2 regions of the Pseudomonas sp. MBLB4123 genome follow, and region 2 is predicted to be linked to the other one. Evidence: predicted binding sites of a transcription regulator. Region 2 holds the regulator's gene; the other holds the start of a gene.
The links. The regulator FliA, encoded in region 2, starts transcription of late flagellar genes. The targets are predictions, from matches to a motif close to CTAAAGTTTNNNNNNNNNNNGCCGNTAA.
Positions count from the first base shown of each region.

Region 1: a site for FliA is predicted at 3,099-3,126, ahead of ACSX1C_RS06340 (methyl-accepting chemotaxis protein). Genes of this name have one in related genera too.

Region 1 is NZ_CP196711.1:1,329,647-1,340,511, forward strand. Features, by position in the region: gene rlmM (23S rRNA (cytidine(2498)-2'-O)-methyltransferase RlmM) at 1-104, opposite strand, end outside; gene acnA (aconitate hydratase AcnA) at 262-3,006, shown strand; gene ACSX1C_RS06340 (methyl-accepting chemotaxis protein) at 3,158-4,723, shown strand; gene ACSX1C_RS06345 (GNAT family N-acetyltransferase) at 4,917-5,372, shown strand; gene ACSX1C_RS06350 (DinB family protein) at 5,435-5,977, shown strand; gene ACSX1C_RS06355 (alpha/beta family hydrolase) at 5,978-6,658, opposite strand; gene ccoN (cytochrome-c oxidase, cbb3-type subunit I) at 6,758-8,197, shown strand; gene ccoO (cytochrome-c oxidase, cbb3-type subunit II) at 8,197-8,805, shown strand; gene ACSX1C_RS06370 (cbb3-type cytochrome oxidase subunit 3) at 8,809-8,994, shown strand; gene ccoP (cytochrome-c oxidase, cbb3-type subunit III) at 8,991-9,935, shown strand; gene ccoN (cytochrome-c oxidase, cbb3-type subunit I) at 10,290-10,865, shown strand, end outside.
Region 2 is NZ_CP196711.1:1,766,093-1,776,957, reverse strand. Features, by position in the region: gene flhB (flagellar biosynthesis protein FlhB) at 1-702, shown strand, start outside; gene flhA (flagellar biosynthesis protein FlhA) at 808-2,937, shown strand; gene flhF (flagellar biosynthesis protein FlhF) at 2,953-4,254, shown strand; gene fleN (flagellar synthesis regulator FleN) at 4,369-5,199, shown strand; gene fliA (RNA polymerase sigma factor FliA) at 5,196-5,942, shown strand; gene ACSX1C_RS08180 (chemotaxis response regulator CheY) at 6,169-6,543, shown strand; gene ACSX1C_RS08175 (protein phosphatase CheZ) at 6,563-7,351, shown strand; gene ACSX1C_RS08170 (chemotaxis protein CheA) at 7,363-9,615, shown strand; gene ACSX1C_RS08165 (protein-glutamate methylesterase/protein-glutamine glutaminase) at 9,658-10,785, shown strand; gene ACSX1C_RS08160 (flagellar motor protein) at 10,812-10,865, shown strand, end outside.

The DNA.
Region 1 (10,865 bases), 440 kb from region 2:
CCCTTGGCGTAGCCGGCCACCTGCAGGCGGCCGGCGTGTTCGGCGATCTCCGCACAGACCTCGCCCTCGAAACCGGGGCGGCAGTGCAGTAACAAAGTATTCATCGGGGTTCTCCTCAAGGCGCGCATTCTAACGGAGTCGGGAACCCCAGGTGGCAACGGCCTGTCCCGATAGATGGAAAGACCCGCCAAGCAGGACTAGTTTGAAGACTCTGCCGCGTTAAATCCGGCTCGCGCCGGGCGAGCCCCTAGGAGATGGACAATGCCTTCCCTCGATAGCCTGAACAGTCGTCGCAGCCTCGCAGTCGGCGACCAGACCTACCAGTATTTCAGCCTGCCGGAGGCCGCCAAAGCCCTCGGCGACCTCGACAGGCTGCCGATGTCACTGAAGGTGCTGCTGGAGAACCTGTTGCGCTGGGAAGACGGCAAGACCGTCACGGGCGACGACCTGCGGGCCATGGGCGATTGGCTCAAGAGCCGCGGCTCGGAGCGGGAGATCCAGTACCGGCCGGCCCGGGTGCTGATGCAGGATTTCACCGGGGTGCCGGCGGTGGTCGACCTGGCTGCCATGCGCCAGGCCATGGCCAAGGCCGGCGGCGACCCGCAGAAGATCAACCCGCTGTCGCCGGTCGACCTGGTGATTGACCACTCGGTGATGGTCGACAAATTCGCCAGCCAGGCCGCCTTCGAACAGAACGTGGCCATGGAGATGCAGCGCAACGGCGAACGCTATGCCTTCCTGCGCTGGGGCCAGCATGCGTTCGACAACTTCCGCGTGGTGCCGCCGGGCACCGGCATCTGCCACCAGGTCAACCTGGAATACCTCGGCCGCACCGTGTGGACCAAGGAAGAAGACGGCCGGCTCTTCGCCTTTCCCGACACCCTGGTCGGCACCGACTCGCACACCACCATGATCAACGGCCTCGGCGTACTCGGCTGGGGGGTGGGCGGCATCGAGGCGGAGGCGGCCATGCTCGGCCAACCGGTGTCGATGCTGATTCCCGAGGTGGTCGGCTTCAAGCTCAGCGGCAAGCTCAAGGAGGGTATCACCGCCACCGACCTGGTGCTGACCGTGACCCAGATGCTGCGCAGCAAGGGCGTGGTCGGCAAGTTCGTCGAGTTCTACGGCGACGGCCTGGCCGACCTGCCACTGGCCGACCGCGCCACCATCGCCAACATGGCCCCGGAATATGGCGCGACCTGCGGCTTCTTCCCGGTCGACGAGATCACCCTCGGCTATCTACGCCTGTCCGGCCGCCCGGAACAGTGCGTCAAGCTGGTCGAGGCCTACTGCAAGGCCCAGGGCCTGTGGCGCGAGCCCGGCCACGAGCCGCTGTTCAGCGACAGCATGGAACTGGACATGGACCGGGTCGAGGCCTGCCTGGCCGGTCCCAAGCGCCCCCAGGACCGGGTGGCCCTGTCCCAGGTCAGCCGGGCCTTCGATGAGTTCATGGGGCTGCAAATGAAAGCCAGCCCCAAGGAGGAGAGCCGCCTGCTCAACGAGGGCGGCGGTGGCGCCGCGGTGGGCGGCGCCGCGCAGATCGGTGAAGTCGACTACGACCATGACGGCCAGACCCACCGCTTGAAGGACGGCGCGGTGGTGATCGCCGCCATCACCTCCTGCACCAACACCTCCAACCCCAGCGTGATGATGGCCGCCGGCCTGCTGGCCAAGAAGGCCATCGAGAAAGGCCTGCAACGCAAACCCTGGGTGAAGAGTTCCCTGGCCCCTGGCTCCAAGGTGGTGACCGAGTATTTCAAGGCCGCCGGCCTCACCCGGTATCTGGACGAGCTCGGCTTCGATCTGGTCGGTTACGGCTGCACCACCTGCATCGGCAACTCCGGACCGCTGCTCGAGCCCATCGAGCGGGCCATCCAGGAAAACGACCTGACCGTGGCCTCGGTGCTGTCCGGCAACCGCAACTTCGAGGGCCGCGTGCACCCCCTGGTGAAGACCAACTGGCTGGCCTCCCCGCCCCTGGTGGTGGCCTACGCCCTGGCCGGCAGCGTGCGCATGCACCTGGGCGAGGAGCCGCTGGGCCATGGCCAGGATGGCAAGCCGGTCTATCTGCGCGATATCTGGCCCAGCCAGCAGGAAATCGCCGAGGCGATCCAGAAGGTCGACACGGCGATGTTTCACAAGGAATATGCCGAGGTGTTCGCCGGCGACGAACAGTGGCGAGCCATCGAGGTGCCGGTCGCCGACACCTACGCCTGGCAAGCCGACTCCACCTACATCCAGCACCCACCGTTCTTCGAGGCGATCGACGAGGCACCGCCCCATATAGGCGACATCCACCAGGCGCGCATCCTCGCCCTGCTCGGCGACTCGGTGACCACCGACCACATCTCCCCCGCCGGCAACATCAAGGCCGACAGCCCGGCCGGCCGCTACCTGCGCGAACAGGGCGTGGAGCCCAAGGACTTCAACTCCTACGGCTCGCGCCGCGGCAATCACGAGGTGATGATGCGCGGGACCTTCGCCAATATCCGCATCAGGAACGAAATGCTCGGCGGCGAGGAAGGCGGCCATACCCTGCACGTGCCCAGCGGCGAAAAGCTGGCGATCTTCGACGCGGCCATGCGCTACCAGGACACCGGCACCCCGCTGCTGGTGATCGCCGGCAAGGAGTACGGCACCGGCTCCTCCCGCGACTGGGCGGCCAAGGGCACCAACCTGCTCGGGGTCAAGGCGGTGATCGCCGAGAGCTTCGAGCGCATCCACCGCTCCAACCTGGTCGGCATGGGCGTGTTGCCCCTACAGTTCAAGGCCGGCCAGAACCGCAAGAGCCTGGAGCTGGATGGCAGGGAGACCCTGAGCATCTGCGGCCTGGACGGCGTCGAACTGCACCCGCACATGAACCTGACGGTCGAACTCAACCGCGCCGACGGCTCCGGCGAGCGCTTCGAGGTGCTGTGCCGCATCGACACCCTCAACGAGGTGGAGTACTTCAAGGCCGGCGGCATCCTGCACTATGTGCTGCGGCAACTGATCGCCGGCAGCTGAGCCAGATGGCAGGGCAATGCACTGCCACAACCTCGGCATAAAAAGTCCTGATGCGGGTCAAACCAAGTCGCCTCAGGCGCATTACTCTAGCGCTCAACTTTCGGCGACAACGGCCGAGAAGAACAGTATCGCCCCAGGGACATCCTCAGCCATGCGCAATAATCAGCCCATTACCCAACGTGAACGCAGTTTTCCGGCCCAGCAGCGTCTGATCTCCACCACCAATGCCAAGGGCCAGATCACCTACTGCAACGAGACCTTCATCGAGATCAGCGGCTTCAGCCGTGACGAGCTGATGGGCGCGCCCCACAACCTGGTGCGCCACCCCGACGTACCGCCTGCGGTATTCGAGCACATGTGGCAGACCCTGAAACAGGGCAAGCCGTGGATGGGCATCGTCAAGAACCGCTGCAAGAACGGCGACCACTACTGGGTCAACGCCTACGTCACCCCGGTGTCGGAGAAGGGCCAACTGGTCGGCTACGAGTCGGTGCGGATCAAGCCCACTGCCGAGCAGGTACGCCGCGCCGAAAAGCTCTACCAGCGCATCAATTCCGGCAAGTCGGCGATCCCCAGCCGTGACCGCTGGCTACCGGTGCTGCAGGATTGGCTGCCGTTCATTCTGGTCAGCCAGATCGGCTTCCTGATCGGCGCCTGGCTCGACTCCAGCTGGGGCTTCCTGCTGGCCGCCCTGCTCTCGATCCCCCTCGGCCTGGCCGGCCTGAACTGGCAGCAACGCGGCATCAAGCGCCTGCTGCAACTGGCCGAGCAGACCACCTCCGACCCGCTGATTGCGCAGATGTATACCGACAGCCGAGGCGCCCAGGGTCGCCTGGAACTGTCCATGCTCAGCCAGGATGCGCGCATGAGAACCTGCCTGACCCGCCTGCAGGACAGCGCCGAAAACCTGGCCCAACAGGCGCAGCGCGCCGACACTCTGGCCCAGAACAGTTCGGCCGGCCTGGAGCGTCAGCGCCAGGAAACCGAGCAGGTCGCCACCGCGGTCAACGAAATGGCCGCCACCACCCTGGAGGTGGCGAGCAACGTGGCGCGCACCGCCATCGCCACCCAGGAAGCCAACCGCCTGACCAGCGAGGGCCGCAACATCGCCGCGGAGACTCGCGAAGCGATCCAGCGCCTGTCGCTGTCGGTCGGCGAAACCGGCGAGACCGTCACCCGCCTGGCTCAGGACAGCAACGAAATCGGCGGCGTGGTCGATGTGATCAAGGGCATCGCCGACCAGACCAACCTGCTGGCCCTCAACGCCGCCATCGAGGCTGCCCGCGCCGGCGAAATGGGCCGCGGCTTCGCGGTGGTGGCGGACGAAGTGCGCTCCCTGGCGCAGCGCACCGCCGAGTCCACCGGCCAGATTCACCAGTTGATCGCCAAGCTGCAGCGCACCGCGGAAGAGGCGGTGATGACCATGGAAATCGGCCGCAAGCAGGCCGACGACGGCGTCGACAGCGTGCAGAAGGCCGACCAGGCCCTCGCCGGGATCAGCGACGCGGTGGCCAACATCGCCGACATGGCCAACCAGATCGCCGCCGCGGCCGAGGAACAGAGCGCGGTAGCCGATGAGATCAACCAGAACATCACTACCATCGCCCATCTGGCCGATCAGACCGCCGGAGAAGCGCAGAGCACCGCCCAGCTCAGCGGCGAGCTCACGGCCACCGCCCAAGGCCAGTACTCCCTGGTGGAGCGCTTCAACCGCTGAACCGCGCCTCGACGCACCGGCCCCGGCCGGTGCGCTTCCCCCCCTTCGGTCACGGCGTGACTGCTGCCATCAAAGGGAAAGCCCCCCCGAAGACGCGGAAAACTGGGTACGAGTAGCCTCAATACGGGCGGCTATATGCGCGGCGCCTTAACCGCCACATGCCAGCGCCCCCGGAAATAGCGGGTACAGGTATATGGATATACGCTTAGACGACCTCTCGGGCCCGGAGATCGCGGGTTTTCTCGAACAGCACCTGCAGGACATGCGTTCGGTATCCCCGCCTGAAAGCAATCACGCCCTCGACATCAACGATTTGAAGAAGCCCGACATCCTTTTCTGGACTGCCTGGCTCGATCTGGAACTGGTGGGCTGCGGCGCAATCAAGAGGCTCGACGCCGAGCATGGGGAGATCAAGTCGATGCGTACCAGCCCGGCCCATCGTGGCAGGGGCATAGCCTCATCGTTGTTGACCCATATCCTGCATGAGGCCAGGCGGCGCGGTTTCCGCCGCATCAGCCTGGAAACCGGCGCCATGCCGTTCTTCGCGCCGGCCTGCAGCCTCTATCGCCAGCATGGCTTCACGTTCTGCCCGCCCTTCGCAGACTACGCAGAAGACCCGAACAGCCTCTACATGAGCCGAATGCTGTGAGAGCCCCGAACACTACACACCTCACTAGACCCGAGCAGCATACAACCTGGGGATCGCACCCAATGAACCTGCAACCGCACCTGGCCCTATTGGCGCGCTACAACCAGTGGATGAACCTCCGGCTCTATGAGGCCTGCGGGCAACTGCCGCCTGAGGCCCTGGCCGCAGATAGAGGGGCGTACTTCGGGTCGATACTCGGCACGCTCAACCATATCCTGGTAGGCGACAGGGTCTGGCTGCAACGCTTTGCCGAGCACCCCTCCGGCAAGGCGAGCCTGGCCCCGGTGACCGCCCTGGCCAAGCCGGCCACGCTCGATCAGCTGCTGTTCCGCGACTTTGCCGAACTCTGCGCCCACCGCCGCTGGCTGGACGAGCTGATTTGCGCGTGGATCGACTCGCTGAGCGAGGACGACCTCGATGACTGCCTCGCCTACCGCAACATGAAAGGCGTGCCCGCCCGCCGCCCTTTCGCCAGTTTGCTGCTGCATTTCTTCAATCACCAAACCCATCATCGCGGCCAGGCGACCACCCTCCTGCACCAGGCCGGGCAGGATGTCGGCGTCACCGATCTGCTGGCCCTAATCCCGGACGACGATCTCGCCTAGCTAGCGTGTTAGAAAGGCCGCCACCGCATCGGCGGCCGCCTCCAGATGCTGGGCGTGAGTACGGCCCGAGCTTTTCAGCGGCTTGAGGTCGTGGTCGGCGGCCGTCAGCCAATGCACCTGGATCGTCTGTGACAGGGTATAGCCAGCCACCTTCGGGCGGTCGCCCATCGGGTCGCGCTCGCCCTGGACGATCAGGGCCGGCGTGCGCAACTCGGCCAGGTGCGCGACCCGCGGCTTGTCGGGCTTGCCGATGGCGTGGAAGGGGTAACCCAGGCACACCAGGGCGTCGGTCCCCAGCTCATCGGCCAACAGGCTGGCCATGCGCCCGCCCATGGACTTGCCGCCGATGGCCAGCGGCCCCGCGACCTGTTGCCGCACCCGGTCATGCACCGCGCGCCACTGCTCCAGCAACTTGGCCTGGGGGTTGGGCGGGCGTTTCTTGCCATCCAGGCGCCTTGCGGCCATGTAATCGAACTCGAAGCGCAGTACCGCCACGCCGCGCGCCGCCAGGCGCTCGGCCATCTGCTGCATGAATTCGCTGTCCATCGGCGCGCCGGCGCCATGGGCGAGAATCAGCGTCGCCCGGCACTCGCCCACGGGCCGATTCCACAACCAGGCCTGCCCCTCGCTCCCCTGTGCGCATTGATCCCCGTCAATACCCATGCCCTGCCCTTTGCTCATGCTTGCCTCGCTTCGATATCCGTGGGCCCTGGCCCGCTCATGCCTGTGCCCTGCGCGGCTATCGGACGTTCTGCCATAACCGTGGATGGAAGCCCAGACATGAACACAACAACCAGTGCCGCCTACAACTACAGGGTGGTCCGCCAGTTCGCCATTATGACAGTGGTGTGGGGCATAGTCGGCATGGGCCTCGGCGTGCTGATCGCCGCTCAGCTGGCCTGGCCCGCACTCAACTTCGACCTGCCCTGGACCAGCTTCGGCCGCCTGCGACCGCTGCATACCAACGCGGTGATCTTCGCCTTCGGCGGCTGCGCCTTGTTCGCCACCAGCTACTACGCGGTGCAGCGCACCTCCCAGGCCACGCTGTTCGCCCCCAGGCTGGCCGCCTTCACCTTCTGGGGCTGGCAGCTGGTGATACTGCTGGCGGCCATCAGCCTGCCGCTGGGCTACACCAGCTCCAAGGAATACGCCGAGCTGGAATGGCCGATCGACATCCTCATCACCCTGGTCTGGGTGAGCTACGCCATCGTCTTCTTCGGCACGGTGATGAAGCGCAAGGTCAGCCACATCTATGTGGGCAACTGGTTCTTCGGCGGCTTCATCCTCACCGTGGCCCTGCTGCACCTGGTCAACAACCTGGAGGTTCCGGTCAGTCTGACCAAGTCCTACTCGATCTACTCCGGCGCCACCGATGCGATGATCCAGTGGTGGTACGGCCACAACGCCGTGGGCTTCTTCCTCACCGCCGGCTTCCTGGGGATGATGTACTACTTCGTGCCCAAGCAGGCCGAACGCCCGGTGTACTCCTATCGCCTGTCGATCGTGCACTTCTGGGCGCTGATCACCCTGTATATCTGGGCCGGCCCGCACCACCTGCACTACACCGCCCTGCCGGACTGGGCCCAGTCTCTCGGCATGGTCATGTCCCTGGTGCTGCTGGCGCCGAGCTGGGGCGGCATGATCAACGGCATGATGACCCTGTCCGGCGCCTGGCATAAGTTGCGCACAGACCCGATCCTGCGCTTTCTGGTGGTGTCCCTGGCCTTCTACGGCATGTCCACCTTCGAAGGCCCGATGATGGCGATCAAGACCGTCAACGCCCTGTCCCACTACACCGACTGGACCATCGGTCACGTGCATGCCGGTGCCCTCGGCTGGGTCGCGATGATCTCCATCGGCTCGCTCTATCACCTGATCCCCAGGGTGTTCGGCCGCGAGCAGATGCACAGCATCGCGCTGATCAACGCCCACTTCTGGCTGGCCACCATCGGCACCGTGCTGTACATCGCCTCGATGTGGGTCAACGGCATCACCCAGGGCCTGATGTGGCGGGCGGTCAACGAAGACGGCACCCTCACCTACTCCTTCGTCGAAGCCCTGGAAGCCAGCCACCCCGGCTTCGTGGTGCGGGTGGTCGGCGGTGCGATCTTCTTCGCCGGCATGCTGCTGATGGCCTGGAACGTCTGGCAGACGGTACGCGCCAGCAAGCCTGCCGAGGTGGAAGCCGCCGCGCAGTTCTCGGTTGAAGGAGCCCACTGATGAAACACGAAATCATCGAGAAGAACATCGGCCTGATGGCCCTGCTGATGGTCCTGGCCGTCAGCATCGGCGGCCTGACCCAGATCGTCCCGCTGTTCTTTCAGGACGTCGCCAACGAGCCGGTGGCCGGCCTCAAGCCCTACACCGCGCTGCAACTGGAAGGCCGCGACGTTTACATCAAGGAAGGCTGCGTCGGCTGCCACTCGCAGATGATCCGCCCGTTCCGCGCCGAGACCGAGCGCTACGGCCACTACTCGGTGGCCGGCGAGAGCGTCTGGGATTACCCCTTCCTGTGGGGCTCCAAGCGTACCGGCCCGGACCTGGCCCGCGTCGGCGGCCGCTACTCGGACGAATGGCACCGTGCCCACCTGTACAACCCGCGCAACCTGGTGCCCGAGTCGAAGATGCCGGCCTACCCCTGGCTGGTGGAGAACACGCTGGACGGCCAGGACACCGCCAGGAAGATGCAGATCATGCGCGGTTTCGGCGTGCCCTACAGCGATGAGGACATCGCCGGGGCCAGAGACGCGGTGAAGGGCAAGAGCGAGATGGACGCGCTGGTCGCCTACCTGCAGGTGCTGGGCACCGCACTGAAGAACAAGAGGTAAGCCATGGCCTTCGACATCATCGACATCGGCACCCTGCGCGGCCTGGGCACCGCAGTGGTGTTCATCGCCTTCACTGCCGTGCTGCTCTGGGCCTACAGCGGCAAGCGCCACGCCGCCTTCGCCGAAGCCGCACAACTGCCCTTCGCCGACGAACTCACGACTGCCGCATCGAGGAACGACACCCCATGAGCACCTTCTGGAGCTGGTATATCACCCTGCTGACCCTCGGCAGCCTGGTCGCCCTGTTCTGGCTGATCTTCGCCACCCGCAAGGGCGAACGCAAAGGCACCACCGAGCAGACCCTGGGCCATTCCTTCGATGGCATCGAGGAGTACGACAACCCCTTGCCCAAGTGGTGGTTCATGCTGTTCCTCGCCACCCTGGTCTTCGCCCTCGCCTACCTGGCTCTCTATCCCGGCCTGGGTAACTGGAAAGGCCTGCTCCCCGGCTATCAGGACGGCTGGACCCAGGTCGCCCAGTGGCAGCGGGAGGTGGACAAGGCCGAGCGGGCCTATGGACCGATCTTCGCCCAATATGCGGCCATGCCCCTGGAGGAGGTGGCCAAAGACCCGCAAGCCCTGAAAATGGGTGGCCGTCTGTTCGCCACCTACTGCTCGATCTGCCATGGCTCCGACGCCAAGGGCGCGGTGGGCTTTCCCAACCTGACCGACCGGCACTGGCGCTGGGGCGGCGACGCCGAAACCATCAAGGCCAGCATCCTGGGTGGCCGCAACGGCATGATGCCGGCCTGGGGCGAGGTGCTCGGCAACGAGGGCGTGCAGCAGGTCGCCGCCTATGTGCGCCAGGGGCTGGCCGGATTGCCGCTGGCGGAAGGCAGCGCCATCGATCTGCAGAAAGGCGCCGAGCTGTTCGCCAACAACTGCACGGCCTGCCACGGCGCGAGCGGCACCGGCATGGCCATGCTCGGCGCCCCGGACCTGACCCAGCCCGCCGGCTGGATCTACGGCTCCAGCCTGGCGCAGCTGCAGCAGACCATCCGCTACGGCCGCAACGGCCAGATGCCCGCCCAGGAGCACTACCTGGGCAACGACAAGGTGCACCTGCTGGCCGCCTATGTCCTGAGCCTGAGCCGCAACGAGGATACCGAGCAAAGCCTGAGCCAACGCTGACCCCGTCCGCCGGCGGCCGTCGCGCCGCCGGCCCTTCCCCCTCCTAACGGCCCGCCAGGGCCAATGCGACGCTGTGTCGCACCGCAGCGACGACTGACCGCCTCGGGCGCCCGCCTTGAACTAACCTTGCCCGGTCGCCAGCGGGCATGCGGCTTAGGCGTCCCCGCTTCTGCGCCGCCCCCGGCTCGCGCAAACGGCCAAAACCAGGCCCAGCCGAAGCCCCCTCCGTAGCGGCCGGAAAAGCCTGTCAAGCCCGGTTTGTAACGGCTCGCGTCGTTGCAATGGCTACCTGCTTTCTCCATACTTGCCGCCGATTTTTGTCCCCTAAAAACTCCATTAACCGTGGAACCCAGCATGAGCACAGCAATCAGTCAGACTGCTTATAACTACAAGGTGGTCCGCCAGTTCGCCGTAATGACGGTGATCTGGGGGGTCATCGGCATGGGTCTAGGCGTGTTCATTGCCGCACAACTCGTGTGGCCGGAACTCAACCTGGGCATGGAATGGACGAGCTTCGGCCGTCTGCGTCCCCTGCACACCAACGCGGTGATCTTCGCCTTCGGCGGTTGCGCCCTGTTCGCCACGTCCTACTACGTGGTTCAGCGCACCAGCCAAGCGCGCCTGATCTCCGACGGTCTGGCCGCCTTCACCTTCTGGGGTTGGCAAGCGGTGATCGTGCTGGCGATCATCACCCTGCCCATGGGCTACACCAGCACCAAGGAATACGCCGAGCTGGAATGGCCGATCGACATCCTCCTGGGCATCGTCTGGATCAGCTACCTGCTAGTGTTCTTCGGCACCATCCTCAAGCGCAAGACCAAGCACATCTATGTGGGCAACTGGTTCTTCGGTGCCTTCATCCTGGTCACCGCCATGCTGCACATCGTCAACAGCATGCAAATGCCGGTCAGCCTGTTCAAGTCGTACTCC
Region 2 (10,865 bases):
GAGCTGCTCAAGGCCCTGGCCAAGTTCCTGGTGATCCTGCTGGTGGCCCTGGCGGTGCTGTCCGCCGACCGCGACGACCTGCTGGCGATGGCCCACGAGCCGCTGGAGGCGGCGATCCTGCACGCGGCCCAGGTGGTGGGCTGGAGCGCGCTGTGGATGGCCTGCGGGATCATCCTGATCGCCGCGGTGGACGTGCCCTTCCAGCTCTGGGACAACAAGCAGAAGCTGATGATGACCAAGCAGGAGGTGCGCGACGAATACAAGGACAGCGAGGGCAAGCCCGAGGTCAAGTCGCGCATCCGCCAGCTGCAGCGGGAGATGGCCGAGCGGCGCATGATGCAGGCCGTGCCCCAGGCCGATGTGGTGATCACCAACCCGACCCACTTCGCCGTGGCGCTGAAGTACGATCCGGCCAAGGGCAGTGCGCCGGTGCTGTTGGCCAAGGGCGGCGACTTCACCGCCCTGAAGATTCGCGAGATCGCCCAGGAGCACCGGGTCATGCTGCTGGAGTCGCCGGCCCTGGCGCGGGCGGTGTTCTATTCCACCGAGCTGGACCAGGAAATCCCCGCCGGCCTGTACCTGGCCGTGGCCCAGGTGCTGGCCTACGTCTACCAGTTGCGTCAGTACCAGGCCGGCAAGGGCAAGCGCCCGGGCCCGCTGCCGGACCTGCCGATTCCGCCGGATCTGCGTCGCGACGAGTGAGTGCCGGACGCCATCGCCGGTTGGGTCGAACTTGGAATGCTTCTTGCCACACCCCAGTTAAGACGCCGTTGCGCGTCAAAAAATTGAGCTGGCTGGGGTAGGGATGTGGCTGTAGATCGCGCGCAAATCATCGGAGACGTACGCAGCAATCTGGCGGGGTTGCGCCAGGGCAACCTGGGTATCCCGCTGCTGCTGCTGGTCATGCTCGGCATGGTCATGCTGCCGATGCCGGCGTTCCTCCTCGACGTGCTGTTCACCTTCAGCATCGCCCTGTCGATCGTGGTGCTGCTGGTCGGCATCTATGCCCTGCGGCCCCTGGATTTCGCGGTATTCCCGACCATCCTGCTGGCGGCGACCCTGTTGCGCCTGGGGCTCAACGTCGCCTCGACCCGGGTGGTGCTGCTGCACGGCCACGAGGGGCATGGCGCCGCCGGCCAGGTGATCCAGGCCTTCGGCGAGGTGGTGATCGGCGGCAACTACGTGGTCGGTATCGTGGTGTTCGCCATCCTCATGATCATCAACTTCGTGGTGGTCACCAAGGGCGCCGGGCGCATCTCCGAGGTCAGCGCGCGTTTCACCCTGGACGCCATGCCGGGCAAGCAGATGGCCATCGACGCCGACCTCAACGCCGGCCTGATCGACCAGGCCGAGGCCAAGAAGCGCCGCGCCGAGGTGTCCCAGGAGGCCGACTTCTACGGCTCCATGGACGGTGCCAGCAAGTTCGTCCGCGGCGACGCCATCGCCGGCCTGCTGATCCTGTTCATCAACCTGATCGGCGGCATCGCCATCGGCATGTTCCAGCACGGCCTGGGTTTCGCCGACGCCGGCAAGGTCTACACCCTGTTGACCATCGGCGACGGCCTGGTGGCGCAGATCCCCTCGCTGCTGCTGTCCACCGCCGCGGCGGTGATGGTCACCCGGGTGTCCAGCTCCGAAGACATGGGCGCCCAGGTCAACCGGCAGATGTTCGCCTCGCCGCGGGCCCTGGCCGTGGCCGCGGCGATCATGATCGCCATGGGGATGGTGCCGGGCATGCCGCACTTCTCCTTCATCAGCCTCGGCCTGATTGCCGCCGGCGCCGCGTACTGGATCGCCAACAAGCAACGCAAGGGCAAGGAGGAGGAAATCAAGGAGGTGCAGCGTCAGCAGGAGTTGCTGCCGGCGCAGAAGGCCCAGGAGGTCAAGGAGCTGGGCTGGGACGACGTCACGCCGGTGGACATGGTCGGCCTGGAGGTCGGCTACCGGCTGATCCCGTTGGTCGACCGCAACCAGGGCGGTCAGCTGCTTGCGCGGATCAAGGGGGTACGCAAGAAGCTGTCCCAGGAGATGGGGTTCCTCATGCCCTCGGTGCATATCCGCGACAACCTCGACCTGCTGCCCAACGCTTACCGCCTGACCCTGATGGGGGTCAGCGTGGCCGAGGCCGAGGTGTATCCGGATCGCGAGCTGGCGATCAACCCCGGGCAGGTGTTCGGCACCCTCAACGGCGTGGCCGCCAAGGATCCGGCGTTCGGTCTGGAGGCGGTGTGGATCGACGCCAGTCAGCGCGACCAGGCGCAATCGCTCGGCTACACCGTGGTGGACGCCAGTACGGTGGTCGCCACCCACCTCAACCAGGTGCTGCACAAGCATGCCCATGAGCTGCTCGGCCATGAGGAAGTGCAGCAGCTGCTGCAGTTGCTGGCCAAGAGCTCGCCGAAGCTGGCCGAGGAGCTGGTGCCGGGTCTGGTGTCGCTGTCGACCCTGCTCAAGGTGCTGCAGGCGTTGCTGCAGGAGCAGGTGCCGGTGCGCGACATCCGCACCATCGCCGAGGCCATGGCCAACGTCGCGGCCAAGAGTCAAGATCCCGCCGCGATGGTGGCGGCGGTGCGCGTGGCCTTGGCCCGCGCGATCGTGCAAAGCATCGTGGGACTAGAGCCGGAGCTGCCTGTGATCACCCTGGAACCCAGGTTGGAACAGATATTGCTCAATAGTTTGCAGAAGGCCGGGCAAGGCTCCGAGGATGGCATCCTCCTGGAACCGGGCATGGCCGAGAAGCTGCAGCGTTCCCTGGTGGAAGCGGCGCAGCGCCAGGAGATGCTCGGCAAGCCGGTGATACTGCTGGTGGCCGGTCCGGTCCGGGCGATGCTCTCGCGGTTCGCGCGGCTGGCAGTGCCGAACATGCACGTGCTGGCCTACCAGGAAATCCCGGACAACAAGCAGGTCACCATCGTCGCGACGGTGGGGCAGAACTAACCGAGGTCACAGGCCATGCAGGTCAAACGCTTTTTCGCCGCCGATATGCGTCAAGCCATGAAGCTGGTCCGCGATGAGCTGGGCGCGGATGCCTCGATCATCGGCAATCGCCGGGTGGCCGGCGGTGTCGAGTTGACCGCCGCGCTGGACTACCAGATTCCCGCCGCGCCTGCGCGCCAGCCCAATCCGGCGCTGGAGGCCGAGCTGCGCAAGACCCAGTCGCGCATCGCCTCCGCCCAGGCCGAGTTGACCACCCGGGCGCAGGCCGACGAGGGCAAGGACCGCCAACTGTTTGGCGCGGCCCCCGAGGTGCCGGCCGACAGCCTCGCCGCCGTGCTCGGCAAGCCGCAACCGGCGCTGCCTGCGGCCAGCGATCAGCGTGCCCTCGAGGCCATGCGCTTCGAGCTGCACGGCCTGCGCGAGCTGATCGAAGTACAGCTCGGCTCGATCGCCTGGGGCCAGATGCAGAGCCGCCGTCCGCAGCAGGCCAGCCTCTGGCGCCGCCTGCAGCGCATGGGCCTGCCGGCCGAGCTGGCCCGGGTGCTGCTCGAGCGGGTGACCAATGTCGCCGAGCCCCGGCAGGCCTGGCGCATGCTCCTGGCCCACCTGGCTCGCGCCATTCAGACCCCCAAGCAAGAGCCGCTGGAGGAGGGCGGGGTGATCGCCCTGGTCGGCCCGGCCGGCATGGGCAAGACCACCACCCTGGCCAAGCTGGCGGCGCGTTATGTGCTCAAGCACGGCGCCCAGAGCCTCGCCCTGGTCAGCCTGGACAGTTACCGCATCGGCGCCCAGGAGCAGGTCAAGACCCTCGGCCGCATCCTCGGCGTGCCGGTCACCCTGGTCGATCCCGGCCAATCGCTGACCCAGGCCCTGGCACCTCTGGCGAAGAAGCGCCTGGTGCTGATCGACACGGCCGGCCTGCCGGCCAACGACCCGGCGCTGCGCATGCAGCTGGAGGCCCTGGCCAGCCGCGGGATCAAGTCCAGGAACTACCTGGTCATGGCCGCCACCAGCCAGAGCCAGGTACTCAAAGCCGCCTACCATAGCTACAAGCGTTGTGGTCTGGCCGGTTGCATCCTGACCAAGCTGGACGAGGCCGCCAGCCTGGGCGAGGTCATGGGGCTGGCGATAGGTCAGCGCCTGCCGGTAGCCTATGTGGCCGATGGTCCGCGTATCCCGGATGATCTGCAGGTACCGCGCAGCCATCAGTTGGTGAGCCGGGCCGTCGGGCTGCAGAGTGCGGAAGATCCAAGCGAGGAGGCGATGGCGGAGCTGTTCGCCGGCCTCTATCAGCAGCCGACGCGCCGTGCCGGTTGACGGCGCCGCGGCGATGACTCAGTGGCACGAGGCGCAGGTTGACCTCATGCCGGATTGGCGGGGTACGCTTAGCCAAGCGGCTCCCGTCGACGTTAGACAAGGTGTGTAGAGAACATGGGTATGCATCCCGTACAGGTGATCGCGGTGACCGGCGGCAAGGGTGGTGTCGGCAAGACCAACGTGTCGGTGAATCTGGCCCTGGCGCTGGCCGATGTCGGCCGGCGGGTCATGTTGATGGACGCCGACCTGGGACTGGCCAACATCGACGTCCTGCTCGGCCTCACCGCCAAGCGCACCCTGGCCGATGTGATCAGCGGCGAGTGCGACCTGCGCGACGTGATCCTGCAGGGCCCCGGCGGCATCCGCATCGTTCCGGCCGCCTCGGGCACGCAGAGCATGGTGCAGCTCTCGCCCCTGCAGCATGCCGGCCTGATCCAGGCCTTCAGCGACATCAGCGACAACCTCGACGTGTTGATCATCGACACCGCCGCCGGCATCGGCGACTCGGTGGTCAGCTTCGTCCGCGCGGCCCAGGAGGTGCTGGTGGTGGTGTGCGACGAGCCGACCTCGATCACCGACGCCTACGCGCTGATCAAGTTGCTCAATCGCGACTACGGCATGAGCCGCTTTCGTGTACTGGCCAATATGGCGCACAGTCCACAGGAGGGGCGCAATCTTTTTGCCAAACTGACCAAGGTCACCGATCGTTTCCTCGACGTCGCCCTGCAGTATGTCGGCGCGGTGCCCTACGACGAGTCGGTGCGCAAGGCCGTGCAGAAGCAGCGCGCGGTCTATGACGCCTATCCACGCTCCAGGTGCGCCCTGGCGTTCAAGGCGATCGCGCAGAAGGTCGATGCCTGGCCGCTACCGGCCAATCCGCGCGGTCATCTGGAGTTTTTCGTCGAGCGCTTGGTGCAGCAACCGACCGCGGACTCGGCGGTATGACAGCAGCTTCCGGACTTCGTATGTACAGCAAGGCGCAAGGACAAGAGTCCCAGTATCAGTTGATCGAGCGCTATGCGCCCCTGGTCAAGCGCATCGCCTACCACTTGCTGGCGCGCCTGCCGGCCAGCGTGCAGGTGGACGATCTGATCCAGGCCGGCATGATCGGTTTGCTCGAGGCCTCGAAGAAATACGACTCCAGCAAGGGCGCGAGCTTCGAGACATTCGCCGGCATTCGCATTCGCGGTTCGATGCTCGATGAGGTGCGCAAGGGCGATTGGGCGCCGCGTTCGGTACACCGCAACAGCCGCATGGTCAGCGATGCGATCCGAGTAATTGAGGCCAGAACCGGTCGTGACGCTAAAGATCACGAGGTTGCGGCCGAACTCCAATTGAGTCTCGAGGATTACTACGGCATTCTTGGCGACACTTTGGGCAGCCGCCTGTTCAGCTTCGACGACCTGTTGCAGGACGGCGAGCACGGGGGGCTGTGCGAAGACGCCAATGCCACTCACCAAGAACCTTCTCGTGGCCTGGAAGATGAGCGCTTCCAGGCGGCGCTGGCCGATGCCATCGCCAACTTGCCGGAGCGCGAACGACTGGTGTTGGCGCTGTATTACGACGAAGAGCTGAATCTCAAGGAGATCGGCGAGGTGCTGGGGGTCAGCGAGTCGCGCGTTAGCCAGATCCACAGCCAGTGCGCCGCACGCCTGCGTGCGCGGCTGAGCGAATGGCGCACGCGCTGAACAGCTAGATTAGCGGGTCGTTGGGAAACGTAGCGGACGAGGGTCAGATAAGGCGCATTACGGCCTGTACGGCCTGTAGGTGAGCGAGTAACACCTACCTGATTGCAACGTGGCGCAGCTGATCGCAATGGTTTTGCAACGGCCTGTCAGGCCGGTTTCACGATTAAGGGCGCAGCCAGAGGCTGGCTGCGTTTAGGACTGTACGGAGGTCGACTTGGACAAGAACATGAAAATCCTCATCGTTGATGACTTTTCAACGATGCGCCGGATCATCAAGAACCTCCTGCGTGATCTGGGGTTCACCAATACCGCGGAGGCCGACGACGGCACCACCGCCCTGCCGATGTTGCACAGCGGCAGTTTCGATTTTCTGGTGACCGACTGGAACATGCCGGGCATGACCGGGATCGACCTGCTCCGCGCGGTACGGGCGGACGAGCGGCTCAAGCACCTGCCGGTACTGATGGTCACCGCCGAGGCCAAGCGCGACCAGATCATCGAGGCCGCGCAAGCCGGGGTGAATGGCTATGTGGTCAAGCCGTTCACGGCCCAGGTGCTGAAAGAAAAGATCGAGAAGATTTTCGAGCGGGTCAACGGCTGATGTCTGCCGCGAGGGTGCTATGGAACACGAAGATTCCCCGCAGGCCGACCTCGAGTCGAGCCTGAAGTTAAACGCGCGCCAATTGGTCGACAGCCTGGATCAAGGCAACTTTGGCGAAGCGGTGCAGCTGATCAATGAACTCAATAAAACCCGCGACCGTGGCCTGTACCACGAAGTCGGCAAGCTGACGCGCGAGTTGCACAACGCCATCGTCAACTTCCAACTCGATCCGCGCGTGCCCCATGCCCAGGAAGTCTCGCAAATCACCGATGCCACCGAGCGCCTGAATTATGTGGTGACGATGACCGAGAAGGCGGCGAACCGGACCATGGATCTGGTCGAGCAGAGCGCGCCGTTGGTCAACGACCTCGGCAGCGAGGCACAGACCCTGAGCGCCGAGTGGGGACGTTTCATGCGCCGGGAAATGGGCGCCGATGGTTTCCGCGAGCTGGCCAAGCGCATCGAGTTGTTCCTCGCCCGCAGCGAACGCGATGGCGCCAAGTTGTCCGCCCATCTCAACGACATCCTGCTGGCTCAGGACTATCAGGACCTGACCGGCCAGGTGATCAAGCGGGTCACCCAGCTGGTCACCGAGGTGGAGAGCAATCTGCTCAAACTGGTGCTGATGGCCAGCCAGGTGGACCGTTTCGCCGGTATCGAGCACGACCACGAACAGTTACGCGCCGAGCAAAAACAACAAAAAGAGCCTTCCCGTGGTGAAGGTCCGCAGATTAATGCCGATAAGCGTGAAGATGTCGCCGCAAGCCAGGACGACGTCGACGATCTGCTATCCAGCTTAGGTTTTTAGGAGCACGTTTTATGAGCTTCGGCGCCGATGAAGAGATCCTCCAGGACTTCCTGGTAGAGGCCGGGGAGATCCTCGAGCAACTGTCCGAACAGTTGGTCGAGCTAGAGAGCCGCCCGGACGATATGAGCCTGCTCAACGCGATCTTTCGCGGCTTTCATACCGTCAAGGGCGGTGCCGGCTTTCTCCAGTTGAACGAACTGGTCGAGTGCTGCCACATCGCGGAGAACGTCTTCGACGTTCTGCGCAAGGGCGAGCGACGGGTCGACGCCGAGTTGATGGACGTGGTGCTGGAAGCGCTGGATGCGGTCAATGGCATGTTCGGCCAGGTGCGCGAACGAGTCGAGCCGACCCCGGCCAGTCAGGAGCTGCTGGCGGCCCTGGCCCGCCTGGCGGAGCCGGCCGGTGCCGAGGAAGTGCCAGCGCCGGAGGCGCAGGTCCAGGCCGTGGCGGAGCCTGAGCCGGAACCCGCCTCGGCTGCGCCCGAGACTGGCGACATCACCGACAGCGAGTTCGAGCAACTGCTCGATGCCCTGCATGGGGCGCCGGCCGAAGCCCAGGCCGAAACAGCCTCTGCGGCGGCCGGTCCGGACGAAATCAGCGACGACGAGTTCGAGGCACTGCTCGATCAGTTGCATGGCAAGGGCCAGTTCGTTCCGCCCGCCACTGCCGCCGCCACGGCGGCGCAGCCGGTGCAGGCCCCGGTGGCGGCGGTTGCCGAAGCCAGTCCTGGCGCTGACGAGATCAGCGACGACGAGTTCGAGGCGCTGCTCGATCAGCTGCATGGCAAGGGCCAGTTCGTTCCGCCCGCCACGGGCGCCGCCACGGCGGTGCAGCCGGCGCAGGCCCCGGCTGCGGCAGCGCGCGCGGACAGTGACGAGATCACCGACGACGAGTTCGAGGCGCTGCTCGATCAACTGCACGGCAAGGGCAAGTTTGCCGAGCCGAGCGCCCCGGCCAAGGCGCCCGCCGCTGCGGTAGCGCCGATCAAGCCCACCGAGACGGCCAAGGCAAGCGTCAAGCCAGCGACCAAGGCCGAGCCGGCGAAGGCGCCGACCCCCGCGCCGGCAGCGGCCGACAAGGTGGTGCCGGCCAGTGAGGCGGAAACCACGGTACGGGTCGACACCGCGCGCCTGGACGAGATCATGAACATGGTCGGCGAACTGGTGCTGGTGCGTAACCGCCTGGTGCGCCTGGGCTCCAACAGCGGCGACGAGGCAATGGCCAAGGCGGTGTCCAACCTCGACGTGGTCACCGCCGACCTGCAGACGGCGGTGATGAAGACCCGCATGCAGCCGATCAAGAAGGTCTTCGGGCGCTTCCCGCGCCTGGTCCGCGACCTGGCCCGCAGCCTGAAGAAAGAGATCAACCTGGAGTTGGTCGGCGAAGAGACCGACCTGGACAAGAACCTGGTCGAGGCCCTGGCCGACCCGCTGGTGCACCTGGTGCGCAACGCCGTCGATCATGGCATCGAGACCCCGGAAGAGCGCGAGGCAGCCGGCAAGGCCCGCGGCGGCAAGGTGGTGCTGTCGGCCGAGCAGGAGGGCGACCACATCCTGTTGTCGATCTCCGACGACGGCAAGGGCATGGACGCCGATGTGCTGCGCGCCAAGGCCGTGGAAAAGGGCCTGCTGGACAAGGACGCGGCCGACCGGCTGAACGAGTTCGAGTGCTACAACCTGATCTTCGCCCCGGGCTTCTCGACCAAGAGCGAGATTTCCGACGTGTCCGGTCGCGGTGTCGGCATGGACGTGGTGAAGACCAAGATTTCCCAGCTCAACGGCACGGTCAACGTGTTCTCGGTCAAGGGCCAGGGCTCGAAGATCGTCATCAAGGTGCCCCTGACCCTGGCGATCATGCCGACCCTGATGGTGATGCTGGGCAAGCAGGCATTCGCCTTCCCGCTGGTCAACGTCAACGAGATCTTCCACCTCGACCTGTCGCGCACCAACGTGGTCGACGGCCAGGAGGTGGTGGTGGTGCGCGACAAGGCGTTGCCGCTGTTCTACCTCAAGCGCTGGCTGGTGCGTGATGCCGCCCATGAGGAGCAGGGCGAGGGGCATGTGGTGATTCTCACGGTGGGCAGCCAGCGCATCGGCTTCGTCGTCGACCAACTGGTCGGTCAGGAAGAGGTGGTGATCAAGCCCCTGGGCAAGATGCTTCAGGGCACTCCGGGCATGTCCGGCGCTACCATCACCGGCGATGGACGCATCGCCTTGATTCTCGACGTGCCGAGCATGCTCAAGCGCTACGCGCGGCGCATCTGATTGATTGGCGGCGCGACCTGCGCGCGCCGCTTAGGAGTTTGTATGGTTGTCAAGGTACTGGTGGTGGACGATTCCGGCTTCTTCCGCCGGCGTGTCTCGGAAATCCTCTCCACCGATCCGAATATCCAGGTGATCGGCACCGCCACCAATGGCCGTGAAGCCATCGACCAGGCCCAGGCCCTGAGGCCCGATGTGATCACCATGGATTACGAGATGCCGATGATGGATGGCATCACCGCGGTCCGGAACATCATGCAGCGTTGTCCGACCGCGGTGCTGATGTTCTCCTCGCTGACCCACGAGGGCGCCCGGGTTACTCTCGATGCCCTGGATGCCGGGGCGGTGGACTTCCTGCCGAAGAACTTCGAGGACATCTCGCGCAATCCGGAGAAGGTCAAGCAGTTGCTGTGCGAGAAGGTGCACAGCATCGCCCGCAGCAACAGGCGCAGCATCGGTGCGCGGCCGTCTCCCACCCCAGCGCCAGCGGTATCCGTCACGCCGCCCAGGCCGGCCACGACCAGCAGCCTGACGCGGCCAGCGCCGACGCCCACGCCAGCTCCGGTGCCGGCGCCCGGTGCGCCGACCAGTGCAGCCGCGCCCAAGCGCAAGGCCTACAAGCTGGTGGCCATCGGCACCTCGACCGGCGGGCCGGTGGCTCTGCAGCGCGTGTTGACGCAGCTGCCAGCCAACTTTCCGGCCCCGATCCTGCTGATCCAGCACATGCCGGCGGCTTTTACCAAGGCCTTTGCCGAGCGCCTGGACAAGCTCTGTCGGATTGCCGTCAAGGAGGCCGAAGATGGCGAGCTGCTACGGCCCGGAGTGGCGTTGCTGGCGCCCGGCGGCAAGCAGATGATGGTCGATGGGCGCGGTACCATCCGCATCCTCCCCGGCGATGACCGGTTGAACTACAAGCCCAGTGTCGACATCACCTTCGGTTCGGCGGCCAAGTCCTATCACGACAGGGTGCTGGCGGTGGTACTGACCGGCATGGGGGCGGACGGGCGCGAGGGGGCACGCCTGCTCAAACAGGGCGGCAGCCAGGTCTGGGCGCAGGACGAGGCCAGTTGCGTGATCTACGGCATGCCGATGGCCGTGGTCAAGGCCAACCTGGCCGATGCGGTGTATGGGCTCGACGATATCGCTCGGCACCTGACCGAGGCGTGCCTGTAAATGACCCCGAGAGGGAGCGTGCCCGCATGGATGTGCTAAGTCTGATCGGGGTCATCCTGGCGTTCGTCGCCATTTTGGGT